2 regions of the Micromonospora sp. NPDC049679 genome follow, and region 2 is predicted to be linked to the other one. Evidence: predicted binding sites of a transcription regulator. Region 2 holds the regulator's gene; the other holds the start of a gene.
The links. The regulator HrcA, encoded in region 2, represses chaperone genes, less so after heat shock. The targets are predictions, from matches to a motif close to GGTTNGCACNCTCNNNNNGAGNGTGCNAACC.
Positions count from the first base shown of each region.

Region 1: the regulator HrcA is predicted to act here: its motif matches at 5,191-5,221, upstream of groES (co-chaperone GroES).

Region 1 covers NZ_JBFANZ010000020.1:38,354-45,667, reverse strand. The annotation lists gene AB0J06_RS15375 (helix-turn-helix transcriptional regulator) at 1-466, opposite strand, end outside; gene AB0J06_RS15370 (WhiB family transcriptional regulator) at 727-1,122, shown strand; gene AB0J06_RS15365 (molybdopterin-dependent oxidoreductase) at 1,208-2,845, opposite strand; gene groL (chaperonin GroEL) at 2,979-4,625, opposite strand; gene groES (co-chaperone GroES) at 4,744-5,058, opposite strand; gene AB0J06_RS15350 (methyltransferase domain-containing protein) at 5,318-6,496, shown strand; gene ybaK (Cys-tRNA(Pro) deacylase) at 6,508-6,987, shown strand; gene AB0J06_RS15340 (substrate-binding domain-containing protein) at 7,239-7,314, shown strand, end outside.
Region 2 covers NZ_JBFANZ010000024.1:63,987-71,300, reverse strand. The annotation lists gene AB0J06_RS17370 (enoyl-CoA hydratase-related protein) at 1-441, opposite strand, end outside; gene hemW (radical SAM family heme chaperone HemW) at 459-1,682, shown strand; gene AB0J06_RS17360 (DUF4870 domain-containing protein) at 1,732-2,388, opposite strand; gene hrcA (heat-inducible transcriptional repressor HrcA) at 2,615-3,637, shown strand; gene dnaJ (molecular chaperone DnaJ) at 3,719-4,855, shown strand; gene AB0J06_RS17345 (16S rRNA (uracil(1498)-N(3))-methyltransferase) at 4,860-5,603, shown strand; gene AB0J06_RS17340 (serine protease) at 5,693-6,478, opposite strand; gene AB0J06_RS17335 (SDR family oxidoreductase) at 6,617-7,314, opposite strand, start outside.

The DNA of each region.
Region 1 (7,314 bases), on a different contig from region 2:
CGCCCGGGCGGGAGCCCGGCGTACCAGCGGAGAGATTGCGCCCGACCGCGGCCGCCTGCCCCGAACCGGCGGCCGCGCCGAGCCCGGACGCGGCCCGTCCCGGCGTGGAGAGCAGCAGCAGGGTCTTCGCCACCACACTGACGAGGTCCTGGTCCGCCCCGTGGATCAGACCGCGGGCGCCCGCCGCGATCGCGGCGGCGGCGACCCGCGGGTCCTCCCCACCGAACAGCACGATCGTCGCGCCGGGAGCCTTCGCGAGCACCCGGCGGGTAAACCCGACACTGTCCGGGCGGGTCAGCGCGGTGTCGGCGAGCACGATCTCCGCCGGCCGCTCGGAGAGCCGCAGCATGACCTCCGGCTCGGAAACGGCGGTGCGGATGGCGGCGGCCATCCCGAGCCGCGTCGCGGCGGACGCGACATTCTGCGCGGCGAATGTAGTCCGAACGCACACGAGGACGGTACGCACAGTCATCCCCCTCTCCTCAAGGAGAAGACCACGGAAGGGTCTGATCATTACGCGCTTTCCTACGAAAGAAGAGGAAAGTTCCGAACACCTCGGCACCGCGTCAGGTTCGTTGACAGTAACGGTTTGATCAGGAACGTGTGAGTAGGTGATGCGCAGGGTACGGGTGTGTCTGGTCGGACATGGTGCGCCCGCGCGGCCCGCCGCTCCGGTCCGACCGCCGAGGACTGACCGTCGCGGCGCCGCGCGGAAGGAGGGTGCTGATGTCGAACGTACGCAGACTGCCCGGACCCATCGTCGACTTATGGGAGTGGCAGCGGCTCGGTTCCTGTCGCGGCCGGGACAGCGCCCAGTTCTTCCACCCCGACGGTGAGCGTGGTTCCTCCCGCAACCGTCGCGAGACCCAGGCCAAGGCGGTCTGCGGCACGTGCCCGGTCCGCGCCGAGTGCGCCGCGCACGCGCTGTCGGTGCGCGAGCCGTACGGCGTATGGGGCGGATTCAGCGAGTCCGAGCGTCTGCGACTGCTCGCGGTCGGCTGGGAGGACCTCGCCGACCGTCGCATGACGCGGGTCGACATCGCCCGGCTCGAGGCCCGCCTGGGGCGCCCCCACAAGTCGACCGTGCCCGCCCAGCGACCGGTCCCCGCCGGCACCTACTGACCGGACAACAGCGTCGACGCGGCCTCTGCCAGGAGGCCCCGCGGCGCTGTGTCGCCTCGGCGGTCCCCCGCGGCCCGTCCGGCCTTCACCGCACCGTCACCCGCACCGAGTGCCAGCCGGTCGCGCCGTCCGGCGTCACCGCGCGCAGCTCCTCGGGCTGGGCGTCCCCCGTGCCATCGGTGGCGCGCACCTGCAGCGTGTGCTCGCCGGGGGTCGCCGGCCACCGCCAGGACCACTGCACCCAGGTGTCGACGGAGACGGTCGCGGCGAGCGTCGCGTCGTGCCACGGCCCGCCGTCCACGCGTATCTGCACCCGCTCGATCCCCCGGCGCTGCGCCCAGGCCACGCCGGCAACCGTCACCCGGCCGGCGGTGAGCCGGCCGCCGGCGCGGGGCGTGTCGATCCGGGACTGCGTCCTGATCGGCCCCTGCGCCGACCAGCCGCGCGGAACCCAGTAGGCGTCGAAGTCGGCGAAGCTGCTCAGCTCGAGCTCGACCAGCCATTTGCAGGCCGAGACGTAGCCGTACAGGCCGGGGACGACCATCCGGACCGGGAAGCCGTGCTCGATCGGCAGCGGCTCGCCGTTCATGCCGACCACGAGCAGCGCGTCGCGGCCGTCGCGCAGCGCGGCGGTCGGGGTGCCACAGGTCCAACCGTCGGCGGAACGCCCGACAACCTGGTCCGCGCCGTCGAACGGTTGCGCCTCGTCGAGCAGGTCCTTGAGGCGTACGCCGAGCCACCGCGCGTTTCCGATCAGGTCCCCGCCGACCTCGTTCGAGACGCAGGCGAGCGTGATGTGCCGCTCGGTCATCGGCCGGGCGAGAAGGTCGGCGTAGCTGATCGTGAGCGGATGACGGACCCGCCCATGGATGCGCAACTGCCAGGTGGCCGGATCGACCTGGGGCACCACCAGCGCCGTGTCGATGCGGTAGAAGCCGGCGTTCGGCGTGGTGTACGGGGCGAGCCGCGGCAGGGCGAGGTCGGCTCCGGCCGGCAGGGGTGGCGCCGGGTCGGCGGGGACGGGCAGGGTGACCGCGGATCGGGCGGCGGCGACGGAGCGGCGGGTGGCGAGCCATCGGCCGCCGAGACCGGTGAGCGCGGCGGCGCCCAGGGCGACGCCGACCGCGCGGAGAAACCGCCGCCGCCCCGGCTCCCCGCGATCAGGGGCTGCGTCGCGCGTGTCGTCGGCCTCTCCGGCCCGCTCTTCCGTGAGCACGCCGACCGGGGTCGCGGAGTCGGGTGCGGCCGAGTGGCGTGCGGCCGGTTCGGGTGCGGCGGTGTCCCGGGTCGGCGGGGCGCGCAGGGGGCCGGCCGTCAGCAGCCACAGCACCCCGGCAGCGGCGGCGGCGCCGACCAGCGAGGGCAGCGCGGCGCCGACACCGGCACCGGGACGGGTCAGGGCGGCCGCGGCGCCGATCGCACCGAAGAGCGCCACCCCGGCCGACCCGGCGGCGAGCGAGCGGAGCGCCAGCACGCCGATGAGCGCGGCGAAGATGGCGATCAGCAGCCCGGTGCCGATCAGCAGCGCGATCTTGTCGTATACGCCGAAGACGTCGATGGCGAACTGTTTGGGCGGTCCGGGCACGGTGTCGACCACCACCGCACCGACCGCGACGAGCGGCGCGGAGCGCGCCCCGGTCAGGACCGCGACCACCTCGGCCAGCCCAACGGCGACCGCCGCGGCGGCGACACCGGCCAACGCGCCGAACCTCGTCCTCGTCACGCGACAAGTTTCGGCGCGGCAGCGGTCACGGCGGTAGTCACGTCAGCGATCCGTAATAGGAAAGATCCGCGTGATCAGGCAACTCCGCCGGAGTTGTTGATCACGCGGATCTTGCGTGCGTGGCGCTACCCGGTCAGAAGCCGGGGCCGTGCTGGTGGCCGTGACCGTGCGAGTGGCCGTGGCCACCGGCCGCGGCCGGCTCCGCCTTCTCCGGCTTCTCCACGATCAGGCTCTCGGTGGTGAGCAGCAGAGCGGCGATCGACGCGGCGTTGATGACCGCGTTGCGGGTCACCTTGACCGGGTCGATGATGCCGGCCCCGACCAGGTCGACGTATTCGCCGCTGGCCGCGTTGAGGCCGGAGCCCCACTTGCTGTCGCGCACCTTCTGCACGACCACGTAGCCGTCGTGGCCCGCGTTCTGGGCGATCCAGCGCAGCGGCTCGTCGAGCGCCTTGCGGACGATCGACACGCCGACCTTCTCGTCGCCGGTCAGCCCGAGGTCACCGTCGAGCACGGAGGCGATCTGCACCAGGGCGGCGCCGCCGCCGGGCACAGTGCCCTCCTCGACCGCGGCCTTGGTCGCGGCGATCGCGTCCTCGATGCGGTGCTTGCGCTCCTTCAGCTCGACCTCGGTCGCCGCACCGGCCTTGATGACCGCGATGCCGCCCGAGAGCTTCGCCAGCCGCTCGGCCAGCTTCTCCCGGTCCCAGTCGGAGTCCGAGGCCTCGATCTCCTTGCGGAGCTGCGAGACCCGGTCGGTGACCTCGGTGTCCCGGCCACGACCGTCGATGACCGTGGTCGTCTCCTTGTCGACGACGACGCGACGGGCGCTGCCGAGCACCTCCAGGCCGACCGCGTCGAGCTTGTAGCCCAACTCGGGCGCGACAAGCTCGCCGCCGGTGAGGACGGCCATGTCCTGCAGCATCGCCTTGCGGCGGTCGCCGAACCCGGGCGCCTTGACCGCGCAGACCTTGACGGTCTTGCGGATCGAGTTGACCACGAGCGTGGAGAGCGCCTGGCCCTCGACGTCCTCGGCCACGATGAGCAGTGGCTTGCCGGTCTGCAGGACCTTCTCCAGCAGCGGGAGGAGCTCCTCGATCGTCGAGATCTTCTGCGTGGTGATCAGGATGTACGGGTCGTCGAGGACCGCTTCCTGGGCCTCGGTGTCCGTCACGAACTGCGGCGAGATGAAGCCCTTGTCGAACTGCAGGCCCTCGGTCACCTCCAGCTCGGTCGCGAGGGCGGACCCCTCCTCGACGGTGATGACACCGTCGCGGCCGACCCGCTCCATCGCCTCGGCGATGAGGTCACCGATCGTGGCGTCCTGCGCCGAGATGGTCGCGACGTGCGCGACCGAGTCCCTGCTGGCCACGTCGACAGCCTTGTCGAGCAGCGCGGCGGACACCTTCTCGACCGCGGCCTCGATGCCCCGCTTGAGGCTGGTCGGGTTGGCCCCGGCGGTCACGTTGCGCAGACCCTCGCGCACCATGGCCTGGGCCAGCACGGTCGCGGTCGTGGTCCCGTCGCCGGCGACGTCGTTGGTCTTCGTCGCCACCTCCTTGACCAGCTGCGCACCGAGGTTTTCGTACGGGTTGGTGAGCTCGATCTCCTTGGCGATGGTCACGCCATCGTTGGTGATCGTCGGAACACCGAACTTCTTGTCCAGCACGACGTTGCGCCCGCGCGGGCCGAGGGTGACCTTGACCGTGTCAGCGAGAGCGTTGACACCGTGCTCGAGCAGGTGTCGGGCGTCGTCCGAGAAGCTCAGGATCTTCGCCATAAAAGTCCCTTCAACGCACTAGCCATTGCCCGGCCGTCGGCTGCGCCGACGGCCGGAGAACGGATGAGGCCCCGGAACCCCGCGTGGGGTGCCGGGGCGCTCAGCACTTGTCAGTAGGTCACTTCTCGATGACCGCGAGGACGTCGCGGGCGGAGAGCACCAGGTACTCCTCGCCGGCGTACTTAACCTCGGTGCCGCCGTACTTCGAGTAGAGAACCGAGTCGCCGACATTGACGTCAACCGGGATCCGGTTGCCCTTGTCGTCGATCCGGCCCGGGCCGACAGCGAGGACAGTGCCCTCCTGCGGCTTCTCCTTGGCGGTGTCGGGGATCACGATGCCCGACGCCGTGGTGGTCTCAGCCTCGTTCGCCTGGACCAGGATCCGGTCCTCGAGCGGCTTGATCGCAACCTTGGTCGCGGTAGTCACGGGCATACCCTCCGGGGTATCTGGTGTCGTTGCCGGCCAGACTGGTCCGGCCGGCATCAATCTGCCTCATGCCACCGGGCGGGTCCGTCGTCGCGGGAGCCGGTCCGCCTGGCGTTTCGCCCCTCGAGCGTGTCGGGGAGCTGGCACCCTCAGGTTGAGAGTGCTAACGAAAGATTATGCCTGTCGCTAGCACTCCGTCAAGGAGAGTGCCAACTCGGTGGCGCCGGATCGCGATCGCCCGGTTCCGACGTACGACAATGACGCGATGGATCTCGACCGGCTCGCCGCACTGCGTACCCCCGCCGGGGTGAGCGCACTCGCGGCGGCGGCCGACCTCGCCGGCCGTGACCCGCTCTCCGCGGCCGGCGCGCTGCGGGCGCGCGGCGTCCCCGCCGACCTCGCCGCCGCCGCCCTCACCCAGGCCGAGTTGCGCCGCCGGGCGGTGGGCAAGTTCGGTCCGCTGGCCGCGCACATGTTCTTCACCCGCGCCGGACTGGAACAGGCGACCCGGAGCGCGGTGGCCGAGCGACGGGCCACCCGGCTGCGGGCCGCCGGCGTACGCACCCTCGCCGACCTCGGTTGCGGCCTCGGCGCCGACGCGATCGCCGCGGCCCGCGCCGGCATCCGGGTGCACGGCGTGGAAGCGGATCCCGTCACCGCCGCGATCGCCACCGCCAACGCGGAGGCGGCCGGAGTCGCCGACCTGTTCACCGTCGAGCGCGCCGACGCCACGACCGTCGACGTGACCGGCTTCGACGCGGTCTTCTGCGACCCGGCGCGCCGCAAGTCCGGCACCGGCCGGCGGGTCTTCGACCCCGCCGCCTACTCACCGCCGTGGGACTTCGTGATGGCGCTCGCCGAACGGGTCCCCCGCACCGTGCTGAAGGTGGCGCCCGGCATCGACCACGCGCTCATCCCGCCCGGCGCCGAAGCCGAATGGGTCAGCGTCGCCCGTGAGGTCGTCGAGGCCGCCATCTGGTGCGGCCCGCTCGCCGGCACGCCCCGGCGGGCGACACTGCTCGCCGCCGCCGGGACCACCTCGGACCTCGCCGGGACCGGCGACGCGGCCGCACCCGTCGGCGCGGTCCGCCGCTACCTGTACGACCCGGACGGCGCCGTGGTCCGTGCCCACCTGGTCGCCGAATTCGCCGCGACCGTCGACGGCACCCTCGCCGACCCGACCATCGCGTACGTCTACGCCGACACCGCGGTGGCGACGACGTACGCCCGGTGCCTGGAGATCACCGACGTGCTGCCGTTCTCGCTCAAACGGCTGCGGGCGCTGCTGCGGGAGCGGGGCGTCGGCCGGGCCGAGATCCTGAAACGGGGGTCGGCGCTCGATCCGGAACAGTTGCGCCGGGACCTGCGGCTGGCCGGCACCGGCTCCGCCACCGTCGTGCTGACCCGCGTCGCCGGAGCGCCGACGGTGCTGCTCTGCCGGTAGGGTCTGTTTCCGTGGCAGGTCAGGGCACTCCGGCGACGGCGCTGCTGACGAAGCAGAGGATCGCGTACACGACCCACCCGTACGACGTCTCGCCCGACTCCCCCCACTACGGCGCCGAGGTCGCGGCGGCCCTCGGAGTGCCACCGGCGCAGGTGTTCAAGTCACTGGTGACCGAGGTCGACGGGGCGCTGACCGTAGCGGTCGTGCCGGTCACCGGCGAACTCGATCTGAAGGCCCTGGCCGCCGCCGTCGGCGGCAAACGCGCCGCCCTCGCCGACCGGGCGCTCGCCGAGCGCACCACCGGGTACGTCCGCGGCGGAATCAGCCCGCTGGGACAGCGCAAACGGCTACCGACCGTGATCGACTCGTCGGCCGAGGCGCTCCCCACGCTGTACGTCTCCGCCGGGCGGCGCGGGCTCCAGGTGGCGCTCGCCCCGGCGGATCTGATCCGGCTCACCGCGGCCACGCTCGCCCCGATCGCGGCGCGCTGACCACGCCCATACCAGGCGGGAACGGGCACATGTCCGGCACGCGTCGTGCACGTTGCTGAATTGTTACGGCCCACAACAAAGTCGTGACCTCGACCATCTTGTGCGATCGGCTCACCGGCCAATACGTTGCCGGACACAACAAAAGTGAGATGACCGTCTCACTCTTCCCGCCGTGGCGGCGTCAGAGCCCCGCGGCCACACCACCCGATATCCCAGTCGCGAGACTCGATCAATCTGAAAGGACCCATGCAATGCGCAAAGGGATCCTCTCCCTCGCCGCTGTCGGTCTGCTGACCGTCGGTGGCGTCGCCGCCTGCGGCACCGACT
Region 2 (7,314 bases):
GGCCGAGATGACCGCCGGGATCACCCCGATGCGCACCTCGGTGAAGGCGAAGGTGGCGTCCTGCGCGCAGACGGCGATGTCGGCGGCGGCGATCAGGCCGAGCCCGCCCGCCCGCGCCGGCCCCGCGACCCGCGCCACCACCGGTTTCGGGCACTCCCACACCGCCGCCAGCACGTCACCGAGCATTCCGGCGGGCACCGTGCCGGAGGCGTACGCCGCCGCGGTCTCCTTCAGGTCCGCGCCGGAGCAGAAGACCGGGCCGGCGTGCGACAGCACGATGACCCGTACGGCGGGATCCTCGACGGCCGCCCGCACTGCGCTGAGCAGTTGCGTCATGAGCGGGGTCGACAGCGCGTTGCGGTTGTGCGGACTGTCCAGGGTGAGGGTGGTCACGCCGTGGTCGGTGGCCACCCGGACGAGCTCGTCGGCGTCGGAGGTCATGCGGGCACACTAGTCGTATGCCAGGTGTCCTTCCCGATGGTGAACCCGTGCCCACCGACGGGTCGCTGCCGGTTGCCGCGCGCGCCGCAGTGGGCCAGCGGGGGTTCGGTGTCTACGTCCACGTGCCGTTCTGCGCCAGCCGTTGCGGCTACTGCGACTTCAACACGTACACCGCCTCGGAGCTCGGCGGCGGGGCGAGCCGCGAGGGGTACGCGGACGCCGTCCTCGCCGAGCTCAAGCTGGCCGCCGGGGTGCTGGGTGACGCCCCGCCGCGCCGGGTGGACACCGTCTTCGTGGGCGGCGGCACCCCGACCCTGCTGCCCGCCGACGATCTCGCCCGGATCCTCGACGGCATCGACGCGACCTGGGGGCTCGCCGCCGACGCCGAGGTCACCACGGAGGCCAACCCGGAGTCCGTTTCGCCGGCATCGCTCAAGACGCTGCGCGCGGCCGGGTACACCCGGATCTCGCTGGGCATGCAGTCCGCCTCGCCCGGCGTGCTCGCGCTGCTCGACCGGCGGCACACCGCCGGCCGGGCCGTCGCCGCGGTCGGCGAGGCACGGGACGCCGGTTTCGACCACGTCAACCTCGATCTGATCTACGGGACGCCGGGGGAGAGCGCGGAGGACTTCGCCGGGTCCCTCGCCGCGGTGATCGCCGCGGGGGTCGACCACGTCAGCGCGTACGCGCTGATCGTGGAGGACGGGACGCGGCTCGCCGCCCGGATGCGCCGCGGTGAGCTGCCGTACCCGTCGGACGACGTGGCGGCGGACCGCTATCTCGCCGCGGAGGCCGCGCTGCAGGCGGCCGGCTTCTCCTGGTACGAGGTGTCGAACTGGGCCACCTCGCCGGACGCCCGCTGCCGGCACAACCTGCTCTACTGGACCGGCGGCGACTGGTGGGGCCTCGGCCCGGGAGCGCACAGCCACGTCGGTGGGGTGCGCTGGTGGAACGTGAAACACCCGAGCGTCTACGCCGAACGCGTGGCGGCCGGCGCGTCGCCGGGGCAGGCGCGGGAGGTGTTGAGCGCCACCGACCGACGGGTCGAGGACGTGATGTTGCGACTGCGGCTCGCGTCGGGGCTGCCGTTGGACGTGCTCGACGAGGCCGGCCGGGCGGGTGCGGCGCGGGCCCTCGCCGACGGGCTGCTGCAGCGGTCCGGGTACGCCGCCGGGCGCGCGGAGCTCACGCTGCGCGGGCGGCTCCTCGCCGACGCGGTCGTTCGCGACCTGCTGCCCTGAGCGCGGCGCATCCGTGGCGGGACCGCGTGCCGGCCCCGCCACGACTCGCCTACTTGATCCAGGAGACCGTCATCGGGTAGCGGTAGAGCTGCCCCTCGTTGGCCCGGACCCCGCCGATGATGCCGAAGATGATCGGCACGAGCGGTACCAGGAACAGCACCATCGGGATCACCAGCCAGAAGAGGCAGCCGCCGAGGGCCAGCGAGACGAACGAGACGATCGACCAGAGGATCTGGAAGTTGAGGGCGGCCACCGCGTGGGCCCGGACCGTCGGCGACTGCTGCCCCTTGGCGAGCAGCGCGATCAACGGTGCGACCCAGCCGAGGGTGCCCCAGCTGATCAGCGCGCCGACGGCGCCGCCGAAGTGGGCGATCAGCGCCCAGGTCTTCTCGTCGTTGTCCGCGTAGCCGCTCGGGATCCCGCCGGCGCCGTAGTAGCCACCGGCTGGCGGGTAGCCGCCGCCGGGCGGCGTGCCGTACGGCGGGGGAGGCGGGTAGCCGGCACCGGGTGGTGGGTAGCCGCCACCGGGCGCCGGCGGTGGGTAGCCGCCACCGGCCGGTGTGCCGTACGGCGGTGGCGGCGGGTAGCCGGGAGGGCCGGACTCGCCGGACGTGGGGTGGGACCCGGGGCCCGGGGGTGGAGACGTCGGGTGCGGGGGTGTGGCACCGGGATCGCCGTCTCCGAACGGGCGAGGTGGCTCAGTCATGAAAATCACCGTAGGGGCCGGCATCAACGGATGCGAGGTAACACTCGGACCGCCGCGCTGATCGGGGCTTTCAGCACTCGCACCGTCTCGGATACAGCTACCGCGTACCGTATTTGTCCGGCATATACTGCTCCACCGGCAATGTGATCATCGCTTCCGCCTGGTCGCCGACGTATGCTGGCACTCGCTACAGTCGAGTGCCAGCGTAGTGCGCGAGGAGGTGGAGATGGGTCTCGACGACCGGAAACTCGACGTGCTCCGTGCCATCGTCGAGGACTACGTTGCGACCCAGGAACCGGTCGGCAGCAAGACGCTCGTCGAACGGCATCAGCTCGGCGTGTCGCCCGCCACGGTGCGCAACGATATGGCCGTGCTCGAGGAGGAGGGCTACATCCGGCAACCGCACACCAGTGCGGGCCGCGTCCCGACCGACCGCGGCTACCGGCTCTTCGTGGACCGCCTCTCGCGGGTGAAGCCGCTCACCCCGGCCGAGCGCCGGGCGATCGAGCGTTTCCTGGTCGGCGCGGTGGACCTCGACGACGTCGTGCACCGCACCGTACGGCTGCTCGCGCAGCTCACCCGGCAGGTCGCCGTCGTGCAGTACCCGAGCCTGGCCCGATCCTCGGTCCGTCACCTGGAGCTGGTGCCGATCTCCACCACCCGGCTCATGCTCGTCATGATCGCCGATACCGGTCGGGTCGAGCAGCGACTGGTCGAACTCCCCGGCCCGGTGCCGGCCGACGACATCACCGACCTGCGCCGCCTGGTCAACGAAAAGCTCGGCGGCAAGCGTCTCTCGGACACCCCGCCGCTGGTGCAGGCGCTGGTCGAGGAGGCGGTGCCCGCCCTGCGGCCGGCGATGGCCACTCTCGCCTCGGTGCTGCTGGAGACCCTCGTCGAACGGCACGAGGAGCGCATCGCCCTGGCGGGTACGGCTAACCTGACCCGGGGTGGCGTCCTCGATTTCCAGGGCTCGTTACGCCCGATCCTCGAGGCGCTCGAGGAGGAGGTCATCCTGCTCAAGCTGATCGGTGAGGTGGAGCCGAGCACGCTTCGGGTGCGCATCGGCGACGAGAACGAGTTCGACAACCTCCGGTTGGCCTCCGTGGTCAGCACCGGTTACGGACCGGGCGCCACCATCGTGGGTGGCCTCGGTGTGCTGGGGCCGACCCGGATGGACTACCCCGGCACCATCGCCACGGTGCGTGCCGTGGCACGCTACGTGGGCGACCTGCTGGCCCAGAACTGACCCGCCGGCTCGGCACCGACCACCGGCGGACTGCCCACGCGAGACTGACATCGCGCGACTGACATGAGGACACGGAACGCAGTGGCCAAGGACTACTACGGGATTCTCGGCGTGAGCCGGGAAGCCTCCGACGACGAGATCAAGCGGGCCTACCGGAAGCTGGCGCGCCAGTTCCACCCGGACGTCAACCCGGATCCCGAGGCGCACGAGAAGTTCAAGGACATCAACGCGGCGTACGAGGTCCTCTCCGACGACCAGAAGCGGCAGATCGTCGACCTGGGCGGAGACCCTCTCGCGCCGGGCGGCGGTGGCGGCCCGGGCGGGCCCGGCGCCGGCCCGTTCGTCGGCTTCCAGGACATCATGGACGCGTTCTTCGGCGGCGCGGGCGGCGCGTCCCGCGGGCCGCGGCCGCGGACCCGGCCCGGCGCCGACGCGATCCTGCGTCTGGAGCTCGACCTCAACGAGACCGCCTTCGGCGTCGAGGCGCCGATCACCGTCGACACCGCCGTGGTCTGCACCACCTGCTCCGGCGCCGGCACGGCCGACGGCACCCACCTCGCGACCTGTGAGGCGTGTGGCGGGCGGGGCGAGGTTCAGTCGATCCAGCGCACCTTCCTCGGTCAGGTCGTCTCCTCCCGCCCCTGCACCGTCTGCCAGGGCTACGGCACGGTCATCCCGCACCCCTGCCCGACCTGCGCGGGTGACGGCCGGGTCCGCACCCGCCGTTCGCTGACCGTCAAGATCCCGGCCGGGGTCGAGGACGGCATGCGGATCCGCCTCGCCCAGCAGGGCGAGGTGGGCCCCGGTGGCGGCACCGCCGGTGATCTCTACGTGGAGATCCACGAACGGCCGCACGACGTCTACTCCCGCAAGGGCGACGACCTGCACTGCCGGGTCACGGTTCCGATGACCGCGGCGGCCCTGGGCACCCGGTTGACCATCAAGACTCTCGACAGCGAGGAACCGGTCGACGTCAAGGCCGGCACCCAGCCGGGCGCGACGCTGCGGCTGCGCGCCCGGGGCGTGCCACACCTGCGCGGCACCGGTCGCGGCGACCTCTACGTGCACCTCGACGTGCGCACGCCGACCAAGCTCGACGCCGACCAGGAGCGGACGCTGCGCGAGTTCGCGAAGACCCGCGGCGAAGAGGTGGCCGAGCTCAGCAAGCAGGGCGGCTTCTTCTCCCGGATGCGCGACGCCTTCAACGGCCACGCCTGACCCGGTGAGCGCACCGCTGTTCCTGGTCGGGTCGCTGCCGTCGGGCGACACCTACACCCTCGGCGGGGCCGAAGGTCACCACGCCGCCACCGTGCAGCGGTTGCGGGTGGGGGAGGAGTTGCTCCTCGCCGACGGACGCGGTGGCAGCGCGACGGCGGTGGTCACCGCCGTCGGCCGGGGCCACCTCGATCTGTCGATCCGCTCCCGCCGGCACACCGAGCCGCTCCACCCGCGCCTCGTCGTCGTGCAGGGGATCGCGAAGGGCGACCGGGGCGAACTCGCCGTGCAGGCGATGACCGAGGTCGGGGTCGACGAGATCGTGCCCTGGGCGGCGGCGCGGTCGGTGACGCAGTGGCGCGGTGACCGGGGCGCGCGCGCCCGGGACAAGTGGGCGACGACCGCCCGGGAAGCGGCGAAACAGGCCCGTCGCGCCTGGCTGCCGGTGGTCGCCGGGTCCGCGTCCGACCCCGACGAGTCGACTGCGGCGGTGACCCGCCGGCTCGGCGCCGCCGCGGCGGGCTTCGTGCTGCACGAGGAGGCGGAGACCCGGTTGTCGACCGTGGAGCTGCCCGACCAGGGGGAGATCGTTCTCGTGGTGGGGCCGGAGGGTGGCATCGCCCCCGCCGAACTCAAAGCGTTCGAGGCGGCCGGCGCGCGGTCGGTGCGCCTGGGCGAGGCGGTGCTGCGCACATCGACGGCGGGGGTGGCCGCGCTCGCCGTCCTCTCGGCCCGGCTCGGCCGATGGTGACGATCACGCCGCACGCCGGCACCGTCAGGTAGAGACGGCGCCGCCCCGCCCGAACGGGTCCGGGCGGGGCGGCACGGGCGGTACGGCAGCTACAAGCCCGCGGCGGCGGAGGCGATGGCCGAGGCGAACGTGCTGACCTCCGTGTAGACGCCGGGGTAGTTGGGGCGGGCGCAGCCGTTGCCCCAGCTCACGATGCCGACCTGGATCCACGCGTTGGCGGCGTCCCGGCGGAACATCGGGCCACCGGAGTCACCCTGGCAGGTGTCGACCCCGCCCTGCGCGTAGCCGGCGCAGATTTCCTCGTTCGGGACCAGATCCGGGTACGACTGCCGGCAGCTCGCGTCGCTGACGAACGGCACCTGCGCCTTCAGCAGGTAGCGCTGCTGTGCGCCGCCCTCCCGGTTGGCGCCCCAGCCGGCGACGGTGAAGGTGCCGCTGTTGTACGCCGTCGTGGTCGCGATCTTCAGCGTCGGGAGGCTGACCGGGCTGGCCAGCTTGATCAGCGCCCAGTCCTTGCCGGTGCCGTTGTACCCGGGCGCGCGGTAGACGTAGGTGGACTTGCGGGTGATCCGGGTCGACGACTGCAGGTCCACCGACCCCATCGTCGCGGTGATACTGGTGTTGGCGCCCGTCCTGCTCACGCAGTGGGCGGCCGTGATCACGATCTGCGTCGTGTAGAGGGCGCCGCCGCACCCCATGGAGAGCCGCACCATCCAGGGGAACTCGCCTTCCGCGGCTCGCGTGCCGCCGACGACGAACGGCGTGACCCCCGGGTCCGGGGCGGCCGCGGCCGGCGACGCCACGGCGACCGCGCCGAACGACATCGCGGTCAGCGCGGCCGCCGCCGCGCCGAGCAACTTCTGCCAACGAACCATGGCTCCTCCAGCGGGGGCGCGACGTGCCCCACGGGCACGCCGACGGATCAGTGCCGGCAGCGTACGAAGCGCGATAGAGCCATGACAATATGTCGATGCCATACCAGTTGCGTCATAGCGACCCGACGTGGCGCGGGCTCAGCTGCGCAGGTAGGACGCCCCGTTGAGATCGATGATCGTGCCGGACGCCCACTCCGCCTCCGGCGAGGCGAGCCAGTGCACCGCCGCGGCGATCTCGTCGGGGCGGGCGACGCGGTTGAACGGGCTCTGCGCCCGGATCTCGGCGCCGCGTGCGGCCTTGAGGTGCTCGTTGGTCATGTCGGTCTCGACGAAGCCGGGCGCCACGGCGGCCACCGCGATGCCGTACGGGCCGAGCGCCACCGCGAGCGACTGGGTCAACGCGTTGAGCCCCGCCTTGCTGGCGCCGTACGCCGGCTGGCTCGGCTCGCCCCGGAACGCGCCCCGCGAGGAGACGTTGACGATGCGACCGCCGCGCTCCCGCATGTGCCGCGCCGCGCACCAGATCGCGTTGGCCGCGCCGACCAGGTTGGTGTCCAACGTGCGCCGCCACTGCTGTTGCCACTGCTCGTACGACGTCTCGAGGACCGGGTGGGGCTGGTAGACGCCGGCGTTGTTGACCAGCACGTCGAGCCCGCCGAGCCGATCGGCCGCGCCGTCGACCATCTGCTGGACCGCGGCCGGGTCGGTGAGGTCGGCGCGGACCACCACGTGCCCCTCGCCGGGCAGCGACGCCGTCAACTGCTCGGCGAGGGTCGCCGAGTCGCGGTGGTGTACGGCGACCCGGTCACCGCTGGCGGCGAATGCCGCCGCGACCG